Regions from separate parts of the Herbaspirillum hiltneri N3 genome, predicted to be linked through region 3. Evidence: predicted binding sites of a transcription regulator. Region 3 holds the regulator's gene; each other region holds the start of a gene.
The links. Region 3 encodes sigma-54, which starts transcription at its own class of promoters, with help from an activator protein. Its sites were predicted from a motif close to TGGCANGNAANCTGCTTT; they were not measured.
Positions count from the first base shown of each region.

Region 1: a site for sigma-54 is predicted at 3,517-3,534, ahead of F506_RS21800 (TorF family putative porin). Genes of this name have one in related genera too.
Region 2: a site for sigma-54 is predicted at 2,106-2,123, ahead of F506_RS21225 (ANTAR domain-containing response regulator). Genes of this name have one in related genera too.

Region 1 is NZ_CP011409.1:4,816,469-4,822,179, forward strand. It holds gene gshA (glutamate--cysteine ligase) at 1-530, opposite strand, end outside; gene F506_RS21790 (ammonium transporter) at 802-2,325, opposite strand; gene F506_RS21795 (P-II family nitrogen regulator) at 2,338-2,676, opposite strand; gene F506_RS21800 (TorF family putative porin) at 2,688-3,461, opposite strand; gene F506_RS21805 (accessory factor UbiK family protein) at 3,993-4,235, shown strand; gene F506_RS21810 (YifB family Mg chelatase-like AAA ATPase) at 4,246-5,711, shown strand, end outside.
Region 2 is NZ_CP011409.1:4,717,029-4,722,739, forward strand. It holds gene F506_RS21220 (CmpA/NrtA family ABC transporter substrate-binding protein) at 1-795, opposite strand, end outside; gene F506_RS21225 (ANTAR domain-containing response regulator) at 1,234-1,857, opposite strand; gene F506_RS21230 (hypothetical protein) at 2,325-3,167, shown strand; gene F506_RS21235 (DUF3309 family protein) at 3,241-3,399, shown strand; gene F506_RS21240 (hypothetical protein) at 3,505-3,825, shown strand; gene F506_RS21245 (glycine zipper 2TM domain-containing protein) at 3,918-4,133, opposite strand; gene F506_RS21250 (hypothetical protein) at 4,251-4,571, opposite strand; gene F506_RS21255 (CsbD family protein) at 4,778-4,951, opposite strand; gene F506_RS21260 (PAS domain-containing sensor histidine kinase) at 5,165-5,711, opposite strand, start outside.
Region 3 is NZ_CP011409.1:346,260-351,970, forward strand. It holds gene grxD (Grx4 family monothiol glutaredoxin) at 1-146, opposite strand, end outside; gene hpf (ribosome hibernation-promoting factor, HPF/YfiA family) at 480-833, opposite strand; gene F506_RS01590 (RNA polymerase factor sigma-54) at 957-2,438, opposite strand; gene lptB (LPS export ABC transporter ATP-binding protein) at 2,462-3,205, opposite strand; gene lptA (lipopolysaccharide transport periplasmic protein LptA) at 3,207-3,764, opposite strand; gene lptC (LPS export ABC transporter periplasmic protein LptC) at 3,821-4,432, opposite strand; gene F506_RS01610 (KdsC family phosphatase) at 4,429-4,980, opposite strand; gene F506_RS01615 (KpsF/GutQ family sugar-phosphate isomerase) at 4,980-5,711, opposite strand, start outside.

The sequences.
Region 1 (5,711 bases), 500 kb from region 3:
TTGTTGAGCAGCACGGTGCACGGATCGAAGTTCTTCAAACCCAGGCGCCGGCCGTTCTTGGAGCGCTCAAGCGGCTCCAGCGTGATGGTGCTGCCGTCGGGCAGGTCGATCTGCTTGGGCTTCTTGATGTCTTCCAGCGTACCCAGGCGCACATTCAGGCCGGTCTGGCGGAAGATCTGCATCAGCCGCGCGATATTTTGCAGGTAGAAGCTGTTGCGCGTGTGATTCTCGGGAATCAGCAGCAGGTTTTTTGCGTCCGGGCAATATTTTTCGATCGCGGCCATCGCGGCTTGCACGGCCAGCGGCAGCATTTCCGGCGACAGATTGTTGAAACCGCCCGGGAACAGGTTGGTATCCACCGGCGCCAGCTTGAAGCCCGCGTTGCGCAGGTCGACGGAACAATAGAACGGCGGCGTGTGCTCTTGCCACTCCATGCGGAACCAGCGCTCGATCGCAGGCGTTGCGCCCAGGATTTTCTTTTCCAGGTCGAGAAGCGGACCGTTGAGGGCGGTGACAAGATGCGGAACCATAAAAGACCTTCTGCGCGTGCTCGGTAGCGATTGGACGGAAATTAGACAACGTAGCGGCTGGCGTCGGATGGCAAGTACCGATAACAAAACCGTCAGGAACCGGCCATTTTAGCGGGATTCTGGCTATTACGTCGCCCGCCACACGGCAATATCTGGTGGAGAGGCTTTTTACATGGCGGCGTTGTCGTTTTTTTAAAGAGGCATAAAAAAAGCGCCCGGACCGGAGTCGCGGGCGCTTCTGAAGAGGGCTCGAAAGCCCCCGGGAAACTGATCAGGAGTGGTAAGCCGACTCGCCGTGGCTGGAGATGTCCAGACCTTCGCGTTCTTCTTCTTCCGTCACACGCAGACCGATCACGATGTCGACCAGCTTGTAGGCGATGAAGGAGACCACGCCCGACAGGATCACTGTGGTCAGCACGCCCTGGAACTGAATCCAGACCTGACCGCCGATCGAGTAGTCGGGAGCGACTGCGTTGGCGACGTAGTCATAGATACCTGTGCCGCCCAGGCTAGGCGCAGCGAACACGCCAGTCAGGATCGCACCCAGGATACCGCCCACGCCGTGCACGCCGAACACGTCCAGCGCATCGTCCGAACCCAGCAGCTTCTTCAGGCCGGTGACACCCCACAGGCACAGCAGACCGGCCAGCAGGCCCATCACGACCGCACCGCAGACACCGACGAAACCGGCTGCAGGAGTAATCGCCACCAGACCGGCGACCGCACCCGACGCTGCACCCAGCATCGAAGGCTTGCCCTTGCCGATCCATTCACCGAAGCTCCACGACAGCACTGCAGCAGCAGTTGCGAGGATGGTGTTGACGAAGGACAACGCAGCACCGCCGTTGGCTTCCAGACCGGAGCCGGCATTGAAACCGAACCAGCCGAACCACAGCAGCGAGGCGCCGACCATGGTCAGAGTCAGGCTATGCGGCTTGAACGCTTCCTTGCCGTAACCGACGCGCTTGCCGATCACATACGAACCGACCAGACCGGCGATCGCAGCGTTGATGTGCACCACGGTGCCGCCGGCATAATCCAGCGCGCCCTTCTGGAACAGCCAACCCGAAATCGCAGTCGCCTTTTCTGCAGCAGCAGCGTCGGTGAATGCATCCGGACCAGGCCAGAACCAGACCATGTGCGCCATCGGCAGATACGAGAAAGTGAACCACAGGATCGAGAACACGATCACGGCGGAGAACTTCACGCGCTCTGCGAAGGAACCGATAATCAGCGCCACGGTGATGGCTGCGAACGCGCCCTGGAAGGCCACGAACGACAGCTCGGGAATCACGACGCCCTTGCTGAAAGTCGCAGTGGTCGAATCGCCGTTCAGGCCGTGCAGGAACAGACGATCGAAGCCGCCGAAGAACGCGCTGCCTTCGGTGAATGCGATGCTATAGCCGTAGACGAACCACAGGATGTAGATCAGCGAGAAGATCACGAAACATTGCATCAGCACCGACAGCATGTTCTTGCTGCGGACCAGGCCGCCGTAGAACAGGCCCAGGCCCGGCAAGGTCATCAGGATCACGAATGCAGTACATACCAGCATCCAGGCCGTGTCGCCCTTGTTCGGAACAGGCGCCGGCGCAGCGGCGGCGGCAGCAGCCGGAGCCGCTGCAGGCGCCGCGGCCTTCGGTGCATCAGCCTTTGGCGCTTCCGCCGCAGGAGCAGCCGCGACGGCGGCTTCCGGCTTCGGCGCGTCTTGCGCCTGGGCCGGTGCGGCAAAACCTACCGCCAACAACAACGTGCCGATTGCGAGCGCACTTGAAAACATTTTTTTGATACTCATTACTGTTCCCCCTTAAAGAGCGTCTTTGCCGGTTTCGCCGGTACGGATGCGGATAACGTCCAGCAGATCCTGTACAAAGATCTTGCCGTCGCCGATTTTGCCTGTGCGTGCTGCAGCCTCGATGGCTTCCAGCGCGCGCTCGACGATGGAATCGTCGACTGCGGCTTCGATCTTGGTCTTCGGCAGGAAGTCCACAACATATTCCGCACCGCGATACAGCTCGGTGTGGCCCTTTTGGCGCCCGAAGCCCTTGACTTCCGTCACGGTGATGCCTTGCACGCCGATCGCCGACAAGGCTTCACGCACCTCGTCGAGCTTGAATGGTTTGATGATCGCTGTAATCAGTTTCATACCGACCTCAATTAGAAAGTTTTGCTGAGAGAAAACACGACGCCGTTCTTGCCTACGTTCTTGGAGCCGTCCGATGCTGGTGTGGTGGAAACGCCGTCTTTCAGATCGGTGCCGACATAGGCGACGCCCAGAGTGATGCCGGCCAGGTCGTCAAACGTCTTGCTCAGGCCGATTTTCCAGTCGTTGTAGCTGGATGCCGCCGGAGAGCCGTGGATGGTCTGGTGACCCAGATGCAGACCCAGCATCACGCCATAGTAGGTTTCGAAATTGCCGCCCAGATCGTAGTACTGGCTATATTTGCTGTTGGTCGCGCCGAACAAATTGGTAAGGGATTGCGAGTATTTGAAGTAAGCAGGGCCGTAACCGACCTGGCCGTACAGTTCAAAGGTATTGGCGTTCTTGGCGATGTTCGCGTAGTTGTTGCGTGGATAGTAGTAATACAGGCCGCCGACGTCATAAGTGAAGCCACCGCCGATGTCGCCGCGCTTACCGGCATACAGATCCCACTCGATATTGCCCTTGCCGCCGTTGCCGACGGTGTCCTTGATCCACTTGATGTTGGTCAGCCATGTGCCGGCATACAGACCTGTCGGGTTGTGCGTGTAGTCAGCACCAACTTGCAGAGCGGGATCGAAGCGAGTTTGTGTCAGGCCGCGATAACGGTAGTCGCTGACGACGGCAGCGTTGAACGTCACTTCATTATCTGGCTTGGGTGCGTCTTCCGCGTGTGCGAAGCTGGTGACAAACGATGCTGCGACTGCTGTTGCAAGAATCAATTTTTTCATGGCGTCCCTCTAAGTTTCTGTTAAACAACAAATTGTTCATTTCTGCACAATCTGTATAGCAGGAGCCATGCCAACCCTTTTTTAGCTGTTTGCGTTCCTTTTTTTAGGGCAAACCAACATTCCAATTAGGCATTTTTTATTTTATTCCCAAAAATAGTGCATTAAAGTGAAACACAAACCTGGTCGCACAACAATAGTGCGCAACAATTTCGACACAACATTTTCCACTGGGAAATTTTTGTTTTTTATGGTGCATGACTGGGCGCGGTTTTGCCACCCGGTTGGGCACGAGGGGGAATGTTGTAAAAATGCAATTAATGAGTGATTGTTTTTGACCCGACTACATCATGGTTTTTATGGGTCAAGTATCACTGCTTGCGCGACCGGCGCTGAACGTTTGCGCGCAACGCCGTTCTGACTGAGTAACCGTCACTTTAATGGCGCCGAGGCCTTTTGTACCGCTTTGTTTTCCCGCAGGACAACGAAAGCGCTACACTTGTCGGATCGTCATTATTCATAAAAGGAAGCATCATGGACAAACCACAATTCTTCGAAGATATTCAATCCAAGATCAATAAGGCCATCGAGAACTCGCCGGCCAAGGATATCGAAAAGAACGTCAAGGCCATGCTGAGCCAGGGCTTCTCCAAGCTGGACCTGGTCACCCGCGAAGAATTCGACATCCAGGCGCAGGTGTTGGCCAAAACCCGCGCCAAACTGGAAGAGCTGGAAGCCCGCGTGGCCGAGCTCGAAGCGCGCCAGAAAGCCTCCTGATCCGGTCCCGATGAGCCTTGCTGTATTGAAAAGCCGTGCGCTGGCGGGCATGCATGCGCCACAAGTCACGGTGGAAGTACACCTGGCCAACGGCCTGCCGTCCTTCACCATCGTCGGCCTGCCGGAAACCGAGGTCAAGGAATCCCGGGACCGCGTACGCGCCGCATTGCAGAATGCGCGCTTTGCATTCCCCGCCAAGCGAATCACCGTCAACCTCGCACCGGCGGATCTGCCCAAGGAATCCGGCCGTTTCGATCTGCCGATTGCGCTGGGTATCCTGGCCGCCTCCGGACAAATGCCCGGCGATGGCCTCGACGAGTACGAATTCGCGGGCGAGCTCTCGCTGTCGGGCGATCTGCGCGCGATCCGCGGCGCACTGGCGATGACATACGCCATGCGCACCTCGCATCACAGCGACGGTCGCCGGCGCATCTTCATCCTGCCGCGCGAGAGCGCCGACGAAGCCGCGCTGGTCGCCGACGCCACCATTTTCCCCGCCGACTCGCTGCTGCAGGTCTGCGCCCATTTCGCCGCCCGCGGCAGCGACAGCGACGCCCGGCTGACGCAGCACCGGCCGGCGATCAGGTCTTCTGCGCCTGCTTATCTCGATTTCTCCGACGTCAAAGGCCAGTTGCAAGCCAAGCGCGCACTCGAAGTCGCGGCCGCCGGCGGTCACAGCGTGCTGCTGGTCGGTCCTCCCGGCACCGGCAAGTCGATGCTGGCGGCGCGATTTCCGGGCATCTTGCCGCCCATGACGGACGAAGAAGCGCTGGAATCGGCGGCGGTGCAATCGCTGACCGGCGGCTTTTCCACCGCACGCTGGAAGGTGCGTCCCTATCGCGCGCCACACCACACCGCATCCGGCGTAGCGCTGGTGGGCGGCGGCGGCACGCCGCGTCCCGGAGAAATTTCGTTGGCGCACCGCGGCGTGTTGTTCCTCGACGAGATCCCCGAGTTCGACCGCAAGGTGCTGGAAGTACTGCGCGAGCCGCTCGAATCGGGCCAGATCACGATTTCACGGGCGGCGCGCCAGGCCGATTTCCCGGCGCGCTTCCAATTGATTGCCGCCATGAATCCGTGCCCGTGCGGCTTCCTCGGCGCGCTTCATCGCGAATGCCGCTGCACGCCGGATCAGGTGGCGCGTTACCAGGGCAAGATTTCAGGTCCCCTGCTGGACCGCATCGACATGCAAATCCAGGTCGGCGCCATCGCCCACGACGATCTGCTGCAACAAGCCGCCGGCGAATCATCCGCGCACATCGCCGCGCGCGTGACGCAGAGCTTCGAGGCGCAACAACAGCGCCAGCGCAAAAGCAACCATCTGCTGTCGACCACTGAAATCGACCTGTACTGCAAACCCGACGCCGCCGGCGAAGATTTGCTGCGTACTGCGATGACGCGTCTGAACTGGTCGGCGCGCGCCTATCATCGCGTGCTGAAGGTGGCGCGCACGGTGGCCGACCTGGCGGCCGAACC
Region 2 (5,711 bases), 590 kb from region 3:
GGCGATCACTTCGGCCATCTTGTTCTTGTTGGCCAGCGACGCATCGATCCATTTGCTGGCCTCAAGGACCGCCGCCATCATGGCGCGGCAGGTGTTCGGATATTTCTTGGCGAAATCGAGCGTGGTGCCGAGGACTTTTTCCGGATGATCTTTCCAGATATCTTGCGTCGTGGTCGCGGTAATGCCCACGCCGTCGACGATCGCGCGGTGGCCCCAGGGCTCGCCGACGCAGAAGCCGTCCATGTTGCCGACCCGCATGTTGGCCACCATCTGCGGCGGCGGCACGGTGATGACCTTGGCGTCCTTCATCGGATTGATGCCGTTGGCGGCCAGCCAGTAGTACAGCCACATCGCGTGGGTACCGGTCGGGAAAGTCTGCGCAAAGGTGTATTCGCGCTTGTCGGTTTGCATCAGCTTGGCCAGCGACTGGCCGTCGACGCCCCCCTTGTCGGCGATCTTTTTCGACAGCGTGATGGCCTGGCCGTTATTGTTCAGGCTCATGAGCACGGCCATGTCTTTCTTCTGGCCGCCGATGCCCATTTGCACGCCATAGATGAGGCCGTACAGAACGTGCGCCGCATCCAGCTCGCCGTTGGTCAGCTTGTCGCGCACGCCGGCCCAGGAGGCTTCCTTGCTGAGCACGATCTTGATGCCGTATTTCTTGTCGAAGCCGAGCACCGAGGCCATCACGACGGAAGCGCAATCGGTCAGCGGAATGAAACCGATCTTCACTTCTTCCTTCTCAGGTTTGTCCGAGCCGGCCGCCCAGGCTCCTCCTGTTGCTAGTCCCAACATGCTCGCTCCCGTTGCCAGTCCTGCAGTCTGAATCAATTGACGACGCTTGAAATCCACTTCGTTCACAGCCTCCACGGCCTTGCTCGCTTGCTCTTTGAATTCCATCGCATTCCCCATTTTTTCGGCGGCAAAAAAAAAGGCGTCCCTCCGGCATGCACTGAGTCATGTCGAAAGACGCCTTTGTCTTGGATGGATCCGACCGCCATTGGCCGGATCGTTCATTGCGCAAACCTTGCGCTAACGGAGACGATTCAGCAAAGAGCGTGCCAAGCAGATGGAAAATCGCGTGAAAGCCGCGCCGCCCATAGGCAAAGCGCCAATCCTGCGTGGCCCGATGGAAGCGAAAGCGAGGGGAATTTGCGAAGGCGGCGGCGCACCGGCTTTGTGCTGCGCACCAATTTGGCGGTGCATGCACACCGCCGCCCCAGGAAAAAAATGTCAGCCGAGCAAGTCCTCGACATCCAGCAAGCGCTGGGCGATTTCGGAAAGTTTGAGGTTCTTGTTCATGGCCATGCTGCGCAGCTTTTGATAGGCCTCGTCTTCCGACAGTTTGTGCCGGGACATCAGCAGGCCCTTGGCGCGCTCGATCACCTTGCGCTCGGCCAGCTTGTGCTTGGTGTCCGACAGCTCGGTCAGCAGCTTCTGCTCCTGGCGGAAACGCGCCAGCGCCACGTCGAGCACCGGCTTGATCCGTTCGGCTTGCAGCCCGGCCACGATATAGGCGGTGACGCCGGCTTCCATGGCGGCTTCCATGGTACTGGTGTTGTCGTCTTCAGTGAACATGACGATGGGACGGCGTTCGTCGCGCGTGGCGATGACGATATGCTCGAGTACGTCGCGCGCATCCGATTCGGCATCGATGATGATCATGTCGGGCTGGAGCTGGGCAATGCGTTCGGGCAGGTACTGGTCGGCCGGCAGCGAGGCGATGATGTTGTAACCCGCCTCCAGCAATCCAATGCGCAGAGCTTTGCCGCGCTCGGCCTGCTCCTGCAGGTCGGTGTCGGTCTCATCGGCATGGTCGATGATGGTATTGACAACGACAATGCGTAGATTGCGCATGTGAGGTTCCAATGTTCGCCTGGACATCGTAAATCGCTTCCGAACTCGTTACGGGTCTGGGTGGCTGTGGCACATCCGGTACCGGACTAATGCCGGCTTCATGTTGCCATACCTCCACGCTGCATGCCCTCCCGAATATCCCTGGCTGCAGCGGGCGAATAGTAACCCATTTGGAAAATGCGGCACACTTTCCATCATCTTGTGATGTACATTGGCTACATGCCGCGGCTGCACTTGCAGGCAACAATCAAGCAAAAATCAAACCAGAAAACCGCAACGCGGTCGCCTCGCCCATGCCGCATCCCCTACTCCGCCACTCGCCTTTTCCTACAGGAAATTGAGGAAGACGCCTATCTACCGCAAGCAAAGCGGTTGTTAACATCCATCGCATCAACTGTCTTTGGCATGTTGTTTGGCACATTGAACGCCACCTTGGATTCGCACCACCCGCCTGGAGGAGATTACCCATGTCACGTCGCATTCGTTGCCTGCCGGTTGTCGGCAAGTCCGTACAGCTCGCCACCTATTTTGCCGCCGGCAGTGCGCTTGCGCTGACGTCGGCCAGCGCGCTGGCCGACCCCTCGCCGGCGCTGGATCGCTTCAGCCTGTCGGCCGGCGCCTACTATGTCGATCCGACTTTCCGCGTCAACGCCAACTCGCAGTACGGCTCTTACCAGTCCGGCGACATCGACCGCGACCGCACTGCGTTGCCACGCGTACGCGCAGAACTGCTGCTGTTCGACAGCCAGGGCTTGTCGTTCGACTATTTCACGTACAAGAAGAATTACGCCGGCGCCATCAACCGCACCATTCCCCTCGGCAGCGGCTCCACCCTCAACGGCAACGGCAATGCCGACATCCAGGTCGACATGGCGTCGCTGGCCTACAAATGGTGGATCGGACAAGGCAATGACGTCTTCGGCATCGGCCTCGGCGCCGGCTACTATCGCGCCAAGCTCGACGTCAATGCCGCCGCCACGCTGAACGGCGCTTCCGGCACGTTCAGCGACAGCTATTCAGAAAAAACCTGGGCGCCCTTGCTTGAACTCGGCTGGAAACACGCTTTCAGCAAGGACTTCCGTCTCTATGCCGAAGCCTCGGGCGTCAAAAAGAACTGGGGCAAGGTCACCGGCCACATCTACGGCGCGGCCATCGGCGCAGAGTGGTATCCGCTGGCCAATCTCGGGATCGGCGCTGACTATGGAATTACCCGCATCAAGATCAACCGCGACGGCGGCGGCGCCATCGACGACGCCAATCTGGACATCCGCCTGAAAGGCCCCTCGGCTTACGTGAAGGTGCGTTTCTGAACATGGATGCCGTGCGGTCCCCCACACGGCCACGATGAACGCTGCAACCCTGCAGTACAACAAGGAGAACAACATGACACTCGGCACCATACTTCTGATCGTCCTCATCCTGATCCTGATCGGCGCCCTGCCGACCTGGCCGCATAGCCGCTCATGGGGTTACGGCCCCAGCGGGATCGCCGGCACGATCGTTATCATCCTGCTGATCCTGGTGTTGCTCGGACGACTATAGTCGGCGGGGTTTCCCTGTAGCCCTGGGCAAACAGGATATGATGGACGGCGTTGCATCTCGAGGATGCAGCGCCGTTCATCATTTCTACCGGAGGAGTCCGCAACGATGAGAAAAAATCGCCGACCATATCTGCTTCTGCTGCCGGTGCTGCTGGCCGCCGTCACCCTGTCTGCACCCGTGTTTGCCGCCGAAGAGGACGTTTCGCAGGAAGATCCTGCACGCTGGTATCAGGGCGACGACACCGCCCAACTGCATTACAAGACGCTGGTGAAAGAAGCCCGCGCAGCCGGCGCCCAAGCACTGCAGGAATGCAAGTCGCTCAAAGGGGCCGAAGCCAAGGGCTGCCGCAAGGAAGCCCGCGCCAACCAGAACAGCGATCTGGCGCGCGCCAAACGCATTCTGAAGGCACGCAGTGCTGCCGAATAAGCCGCAGCGCGCGACATGAAAAAGGGGACCTGCCGGTCCCCTTTTTCATTGCAGCGGCGGCCTGTCCGCTACTGGTATCCCATATTAGTTGCCTACTTGCCGACCTGGTTGCCGATCACACCGCCAACCGCAGCACCACCCACAGTGCCCACTGCGCTACCGCCCGTCAGCACGGCGCCGCCGACTGCGCCGACACCGGCGCCAACGGCAGTATTCTTGTCTCGCTGCGACATGCCGCTGCAACCGCTCAGAACTGTCAGGGCACAGACGGTGATCGAAGTTACGGCGATTTTATGTGCTATTTTCATGATCACACCTCTTCAAAAAATGGTTGTTGCTGCGGGATGCAGCAGTCGATTCTCGTGGCTTCTTGTTGACTCAAATGAAGAGCCGGTATTTTTTAGACCGCGTTCAACGTCCGAGTTTCATGTCGACGGACTACGCAAACATTCGCTTACACTTTTCGCGTCGTTGACATCGCAGGCCTGTTTTTTCAGACCGGGATGCTCATAAACGATGACCGCATTGCGGATCGATTGAGGATGCTTGCGCTGGACCATGTCGAGGTAGAGGAATTTCTTCTTGCCCGCGCCGAGGGCGGCTTTGGACTTTGCAGCGCTTGCCTTGGCGAGCGTCACTGAACGCGACGCATCGCCGCAGCCCGTTGTTCCATTGCCAGCGAAGGTGGGAGAACAGACCATTGCGCCGGTCAATACGAGCAAAGCCATTGCAGTTATTTTTTTCATAATCCCTCCCTCGACAAATCGCCTACGTCGCGACGCGGGAATGTTTAATGGATGCACCAGCGATACCGGGCCATCATGACAAAATAGGATTGCGCTCAACAGCCGTGCTTCTCCGATTCTGCCGTAAGACGATTCCTACAAATCGTCGGACCGGCATGACCTGACATGAAAATGGGAGCTGGAAGCTCCCATTTCGGCAGGCCGGCTTAACGGTCCTTCAGCGCTTCCTTGGCGTCGCCGTAGCTCTTCTGAGCAGTACCGTCAATTTGCTTGGCGGCGCCCTTGACTTGCTGCTCCTTGCTATCGACCATTTCGCCTGCCTTTTGCTGGACCTTGCCTGCTACTTCTTTTGCCTTGCCTTGAACTTGATCTTTATTCATGATGGCTCCTGAAAGTGAAGGGACCAGTTACTGTCATCCAGCACAGTCAACTGCACACATCTCCTTGGTGGAAACGCGATGATTCATCTTAATCAGCCGCGCTTTTCGCGACCATAAGACAGCCCCGCTTTGCAGCGTAGGACAATGCGCAAAGAAAGATTCAGGAAGAGGAATTGACGCAAACCGGCCTGCAGCAAGCGTGCAGGCCGGGGTTCAGACGTCAGCAACGGGCGCCAGCGGGAGACGTATCGAGATGATGGAGCCATTGCCGGGAGTCGAACGGATGACGACGTTGCCCCCGAAGAAAGTGGCGCGCTCGCGCAAGCCGCGCAAACCGTAAGTCTTGTTGTTGTCCTGGCGTTCCTGCGGAATGCCGACGCCGTTGTCGCGCACCGTCAGCGAGACCTGCTCCTCATCGACGTCGAGGATGACGTCGACCTGGTTCGCCTTGGCGTGCTTGGTGACATTGTTGAGCATCTCCTGCAGCATGCGATAGATCGCGATTTCCATCTCATGGCCGATGGTCACATCTTCATCGGGCAGGCTGGCCTTGCATGTCATGCCGGTGCGCTCGGCAAGGTCGTCGAGCTGTTCGGTGATGGCCGCCTTGAGGCCGAACAGATCCAGCATGTTCGGCCGCAGCTCGGTCTGGATGCGCCGCGTGGTGCTCACCAGCGAACTCATCAGTCCCTGCATGCGCGGCTTGCGCTCCTGCCACTTCTCGTCTTCGGGCAGGATCTTGTAGACGCTCTCCAGGTGC
Region 3 (5,711 bases):
ACGATGTTTTCCGCGCCGCTGGCCTTGAGCAGCTGGATCGCCTTGCCCGAGAAGCCGCATTGCGGGAATTGCGCCGTGCCCTTCATGAACAGCACGACGGGGTTTTGGGTAACGGTTTCCTTGATCCAGGATTGGACTTCGCTCATGACTACACCTTCAAAAAGTTCGCAATGCCGTCATTATATGAAAAAGCGGGCGCGCGCGTTGGGAGAGTGCCGTTGCACAGGGAAATGTCTTTCAGGCAACACGGCTCGTTGTGGTCTGCTGTGACCAACATGGAAATGATTTACAGGATTGCAAGACCGGCAGCTCGATAGCTCAGCAGCAGGCGGAAAAAATTGAGAAGAAATTGTGTAGAAGATTTTGAAAGATAGGAAAGCGCTCGCGAAATACATGAGGAAGTTGCTGTCACGGAAACAAGAAAGGGCGCTTGCGCGCCCTTTTTCTGTTGCCGGTCCAGTCCGCCGGCTAGTTGGCTATCACGAGGCAGCTGCGGAAAGCGGTTCTTCCGGCAGGCGTTTTGCCATCGAGTGATGGTTTTGTACGCGGTCCTTGTGCTTGATGACCTGGCGATCCAGCTTGTCGATCAGCATGTCGATGGCGGCGTACAGGTCATGTGCAATGCTCTCGGCATGCAGATCTTTCCCCTTGATATGAACGTTTATTTCTGCTTTCTGGCGTTTTTCTTTTTCGGTCAGCTTGTCTACGCTGAGAATGACACTGATGTCGATCACGTGGTCAAAGTGGCGCTTGATGCGCGTCAGCTTGCTTTGCACGTACTCGCGGATGGCAGGGGTCAAATCGAGATGATGGCCACTAATGGTCAGATTCATACAGCACTCCTATCGTGAGATTGCTGGAGGTTCTTACGTATTGTCCGGTTGCTTGCAGGCAGCACCAGAACAAAACACCCGAACTCAACAGAACACAGCAACGATGCTTTGCTACAGAAAAACTTACAGAGATTTGCGGAGATTTACCGGCGGGATTTTGAGCACTTCGCGGTATTTCGCGACAGTCCGTCGCGCCACCACCATGCCCTGTTCCGCCAACATATCTGCAATCTTGCTATCAGAGAGTGGGTTCTTAGGGTCTTCTGCTCCTATCAGTTGTTTGATGAGAGCCCGTATCGCAGTGGAGGAAGCTTCACCTCCTGTTTCCGTTGCGACGTGGCTGCCGAAGAAGTATTTCAACTCAAACATGCCATGCGGAGTCAGCATGTATTTCTGAGTCGTTACACGAGAAATAGTGCTCTCGTGTAGACCTAGTGTATCAGCTATTTCGCGCAACACAAGGGGGCGCATGGCAACTGCGCCATGCGAAAAAAAGTTGCGTTGCCTCTCAACAATTGCCTGGGCGACACGCAAAATTGTGTCGAAGCGTTGCCGCATATTCTTGATCAGCCACTTGGCTTCCTGCAGCTGCGAACCGAGCGATCCGTCGCCCTTGGTTTGCTTGAGCGCATTGGCATACATGGCGTTGACGCGCAGTCGCGGCATCACGTCGTGGTTGAGCAAAACCTGCCAGCCGTCCTTGGCCGCCTTGACAATGACATCGGGCACCACGTAGTCGGATCGGCCCGATGCAAATACGGCGCCGGGATGCGGATGGCACTGGCGAATCACGGCTTGCGCTTCGCGCAGGTCTTCATCGTCGCAGCCGAGCGCTTTCTTGATCTTGTTGAAATCGCGCTGGGCGAACAGCGCCAGATAATCTTCGACGATCGTCAGCGCCAACCGGCGTGTGACAAAGGCAACTTTCGGCAAGCGCCGGATCTGCAGCGCCAGGCATTCGGACGCGCTGCGTGCGCCGATGCCGGCCGGGTCGAAGCTCTGCAGCAGCTTCAGCGCAATGGTCAGTTCGTCAAGTTCGATTTCCAGTTCTTCGGGCAAGCGCGCGTGGATTTCTTCGAGCGACTCTTCCAGATAGCCATGGTCATCGATCGCATCGACGATCAGTTCGATCAGCGCGCGGTCGCGCAGGCTGCGCACCGTCAGGCGCGTCTGCTCCTGCAGATGTTCGCGCAGCGTGATGTCATGCGCTTCGAGTTGCGGACGCGAATCTTCGTCGTCGGGCGTCTTGCCGGTGCGGGCGACGTCGTCGAAGCTCCAGTCGGTGTCGCCGCCGGCGTGGTCGTCGCCGACTACGCTGTCCTGCGGATCGCCGGCTTCGCCTTCAGCCGGGGCGGCGCTGGCCGCGGTGTTCTCGACCGGATCGGCCTGCGCCGAAGGCGGGCTGCTGATGGCGCCGTCGGCCAGCAGCCGCACGGAATTGTCGAGCGCGTCATCGAGGCGTTCCAGCAGCGGATTGTCCGACAGGATCTGTTCCAGTTCCTGGTGCAGCTCCAGCGTCGACAGCTGCAGCAAACGGATCGACTGCTGCAACTGCGGCGTCAATGCCAGATGCTGGGAGGTGCGAAGCTGGAGGGATTGTTTCATTCAGTTTTCAGGTGGCCTGGGTGCTACATGCGGAAGTGTTCGCCGAGATACACGCGGCGAACGGACTCATCGGCGATGATGTCGTCGGGGCTGCCGCTGGCCAGCACGGTACCCTGATTGATGATGTAGGCACGGTCGCAGATGCCCAGCGTTTCGCGCACGTTGTGGTCGGTGATGAGCACGCCGATGCCGCGTTCCTTGAGGAAGCGCACGATGCGCTGGATCTCGATCACGGCGATCGGATCGATACCGGCGAACGGTTCGTCGAGCAGAACGAAGCGCGGATCGGTCGCCAGCGCACGGGCGATTTCGACGCGCCGGCGTTCACCGCCGGACAGCGACAGGGCCGGGCTTTCACGTAGCTTCTCGATCTGCAATTCGTGCAGCAGGCTGTTGAGGCGGCCTTCGATTTCATCGCGGCTGAGCGACACGCCGTTTTCTTTGCGCAGTTCCAGCACGGCGCGGATGTTGTCTTCCACGTTGAGCTTGCGGAACACCGATGCTTCCTGCGGCAGGTAGGACAGGCCGAGTTGCGCCCGCTCGTGAATCGGCAGTCGCGAAATCGCCGCACCGTCGAGATCGATCTCGCCGCCGTCGGACGGCACCAGGCCGACGATCATGTAGAACGAGGTGGTCTTGCCGGCGCCGTTGGGGCCGAGCAGGCCGACCACTTCGCCGCTGGCGACTTCCAGCGAAACGTCGCGCACGACCTGGCGCGCGCCGTAGCTCTTTTGCAATCCGCGGACAACGAGAGAACTGATCGCCATCTTATTGGCCCTTCGAAGAATCGACGCGCGGCTGGATGATCGCGGTGATGCGACCGCCGCCGGGTTTGCTTTCGCCGGTGTTGGTGTTGTTGACCGAATAGAATTCGGCGCGGCTGTCGTAGGAGATGAACTCGCCGTTGACTTCATCGGTCACGCGCGGGCCGTCCATGCGCTGCATGTGGGCGCGCGTGAACAGTTTCGAGATTTCGGTTTTTTCGCTGTATTCGATACGCTCCGCCTGGCCTTCGATCCAGAGGTTCGGACCGCCGTCGCGCTTCTGGCGGAAGCTCGCCAGCTGGCCGGGCGCCGCATACAGGATCGCCAGTTCATAGCCGGCCGGGTCGGTGGTCAGCACGACCTTGCCGGCCTTGATCAGCAGCGTGCCGCGCGTGAGCACGACGTTGCCGGTGAACGTCTTCACCTGCTTGACGTCGTCGTAGACCATTTGCTCGGCTTCGATGCGGGTCGGCTTTTCCGTGTCGGCGCGTTCGGCGCGTGCGACGCCGGCGATGCCCATCAGGAGCACGGTAAGCAGCGGCAGTAGGGATGTCGTTTTCATAGGATCCTGCGCAAGTATCTCGTTTGGATTATGCCAATTGGCGTGGGGGCTGAAGGCTAACGGGCCGGCCGGGTACGCGGCTGGTACGTGCCGCGCACATTGTGTAGCAACTGGAATTCCTGCGTCGCATTGTTGGCGATCATGCCGGTGCCGGTCATGATGGATTGGCCCATCGTGATTTCGACCGGCTTGTCGGTGCGGGCGATGTCTTCGTCGGGCAGCAGCAGCAGGTATTCGGTCTTCAGGTGCATGTCCTCGGCGGTGCCGAAGGCCGGGCGATCGGCATTGACGTTGTCGTACATGTGGATCTTGGTGTTGTCATCTTCAATCCTGGCCCGTTTCGAGCGCAGTGTCATCGATGGCTTTTCCGGCGCCAGGCTGGTGATCACGGGCAAGGTCACCTCGAACGAATCGTCAATGGGGAAGTGGACCATTTTTTCGCCGGTGATGTCGTAGCGCGGATGGCCGGTTTCAGACATCTTCACGTAGCTGAACTTCTCGACGTAATAATCCGGCTTGCTGCGCGGACGCGCGGCAAGCGCATCGTCGGTATCGCGGCGCATGACCTGCAGCACCCAGAAGCTGCCGAGCGCCAGCGCGGTCAGCACCACCAGCACGACGACCAGCCGGATGCGCTGCGCGGCGCGTTCGCCGCTGCGATTGCTCATGCCAGGTACGCGGCCAGCGCCGCCTCGTAATGGCCTTGCGCGGTCAGGATGAAATCGCAGACCTCGCGCGCCGCGCCATTGCCGCCGCAGCTGTCGGTGATGTATTGCGCACGCTGCTTGACGTCGTGATGACCGTTGGCGACGCAGGCGGTGAAGCCAACCTTGGTCAGCACCGGCAGGTCGATCACGTCGTCGCCCAGGTAGCCGCAGGCGGCAGCGGCTACGCCGGTCTGCTCCAGCAACTGCGCAAAGGCGATACGCTTGTCGTGCACGCCCTGGAACACGTGGGCGATGCCCAGGTCCTTGGCGCGGCGCAGGACGATCGGCGACTGGCGCGCGGTGATGATGGCCGTGGCGATGCCGCCGAACTGCTGCAGCATCTTGATGCCGTGGCCGTCGAGCGCGTTGAAGCGCTTGACCGGTTCGCCTTCGGGGCCGTAATACAAGCCGCCGTCGGTGAGTACGCCGTCAACGTCGAAAATCATCAGGCGGACCTGCTTGGCGTTGGCGACGGCGGCCGTGCTGGCCTTGCTGAATCGATCCGTCATCAGATCACCTTGGCGCGGGTCAGGTCATGGATATGCAGCGCGCCCACCAGCTTGCCCTGGGCGTCCGCCACCAGCACCTGGTTGATGCGGAATTCTTCCATCAACTGGACGGCATCGACCGCCAGCTGATCTGGATTGATGGTGCGCGGGCCCCGATGCATGACGTCTGCGATGGAGGATGTGGTGAAATCTTCGCCACGCTCCAGCAAGCGGCGCAGGTCGCCATCGGTAAACACGCCGATAGGGCGGTTGTCGTCGTCGATGACGGCGGTCATCGCCATGCCCTTGCGCGTGATTTCCATCAGCGCGGCCGATAGCGACACGTCCGGCTTGACCGCCGGAATGGCATCGCCGGTGCGCATCACGTCGCGCACATGGGTCAGCAGGCGGCGTCCCAGCGCACCGCCGGGGTGCGAGCGGGCAAAGTCTTCTTCCAGGAAGCCGCGCGCGTCCAGCAACGACACCGCGAGCGCGTCGCCCATCGCCAGCGTGGCGGTGGTGCTGGCGGTCGGCGCCAGGTTGAGGGTACAGGCTTCCTTGGCCACGCCGACGTTCAGGTGGATCGCCGACAGGCGCGCCAGGCTGGATTCGTCATTGCCGGTCATGGCGATCAGGTAGGCGCCCATGCGCTTGATGATCGGCACGATGGCCATGAGCTCGGCGGTCTCGCCGGAATTCGAGATGGCGATGAAGACATCGCCGGGCGTGACCATGCCGAGGTCGCCGTGCGC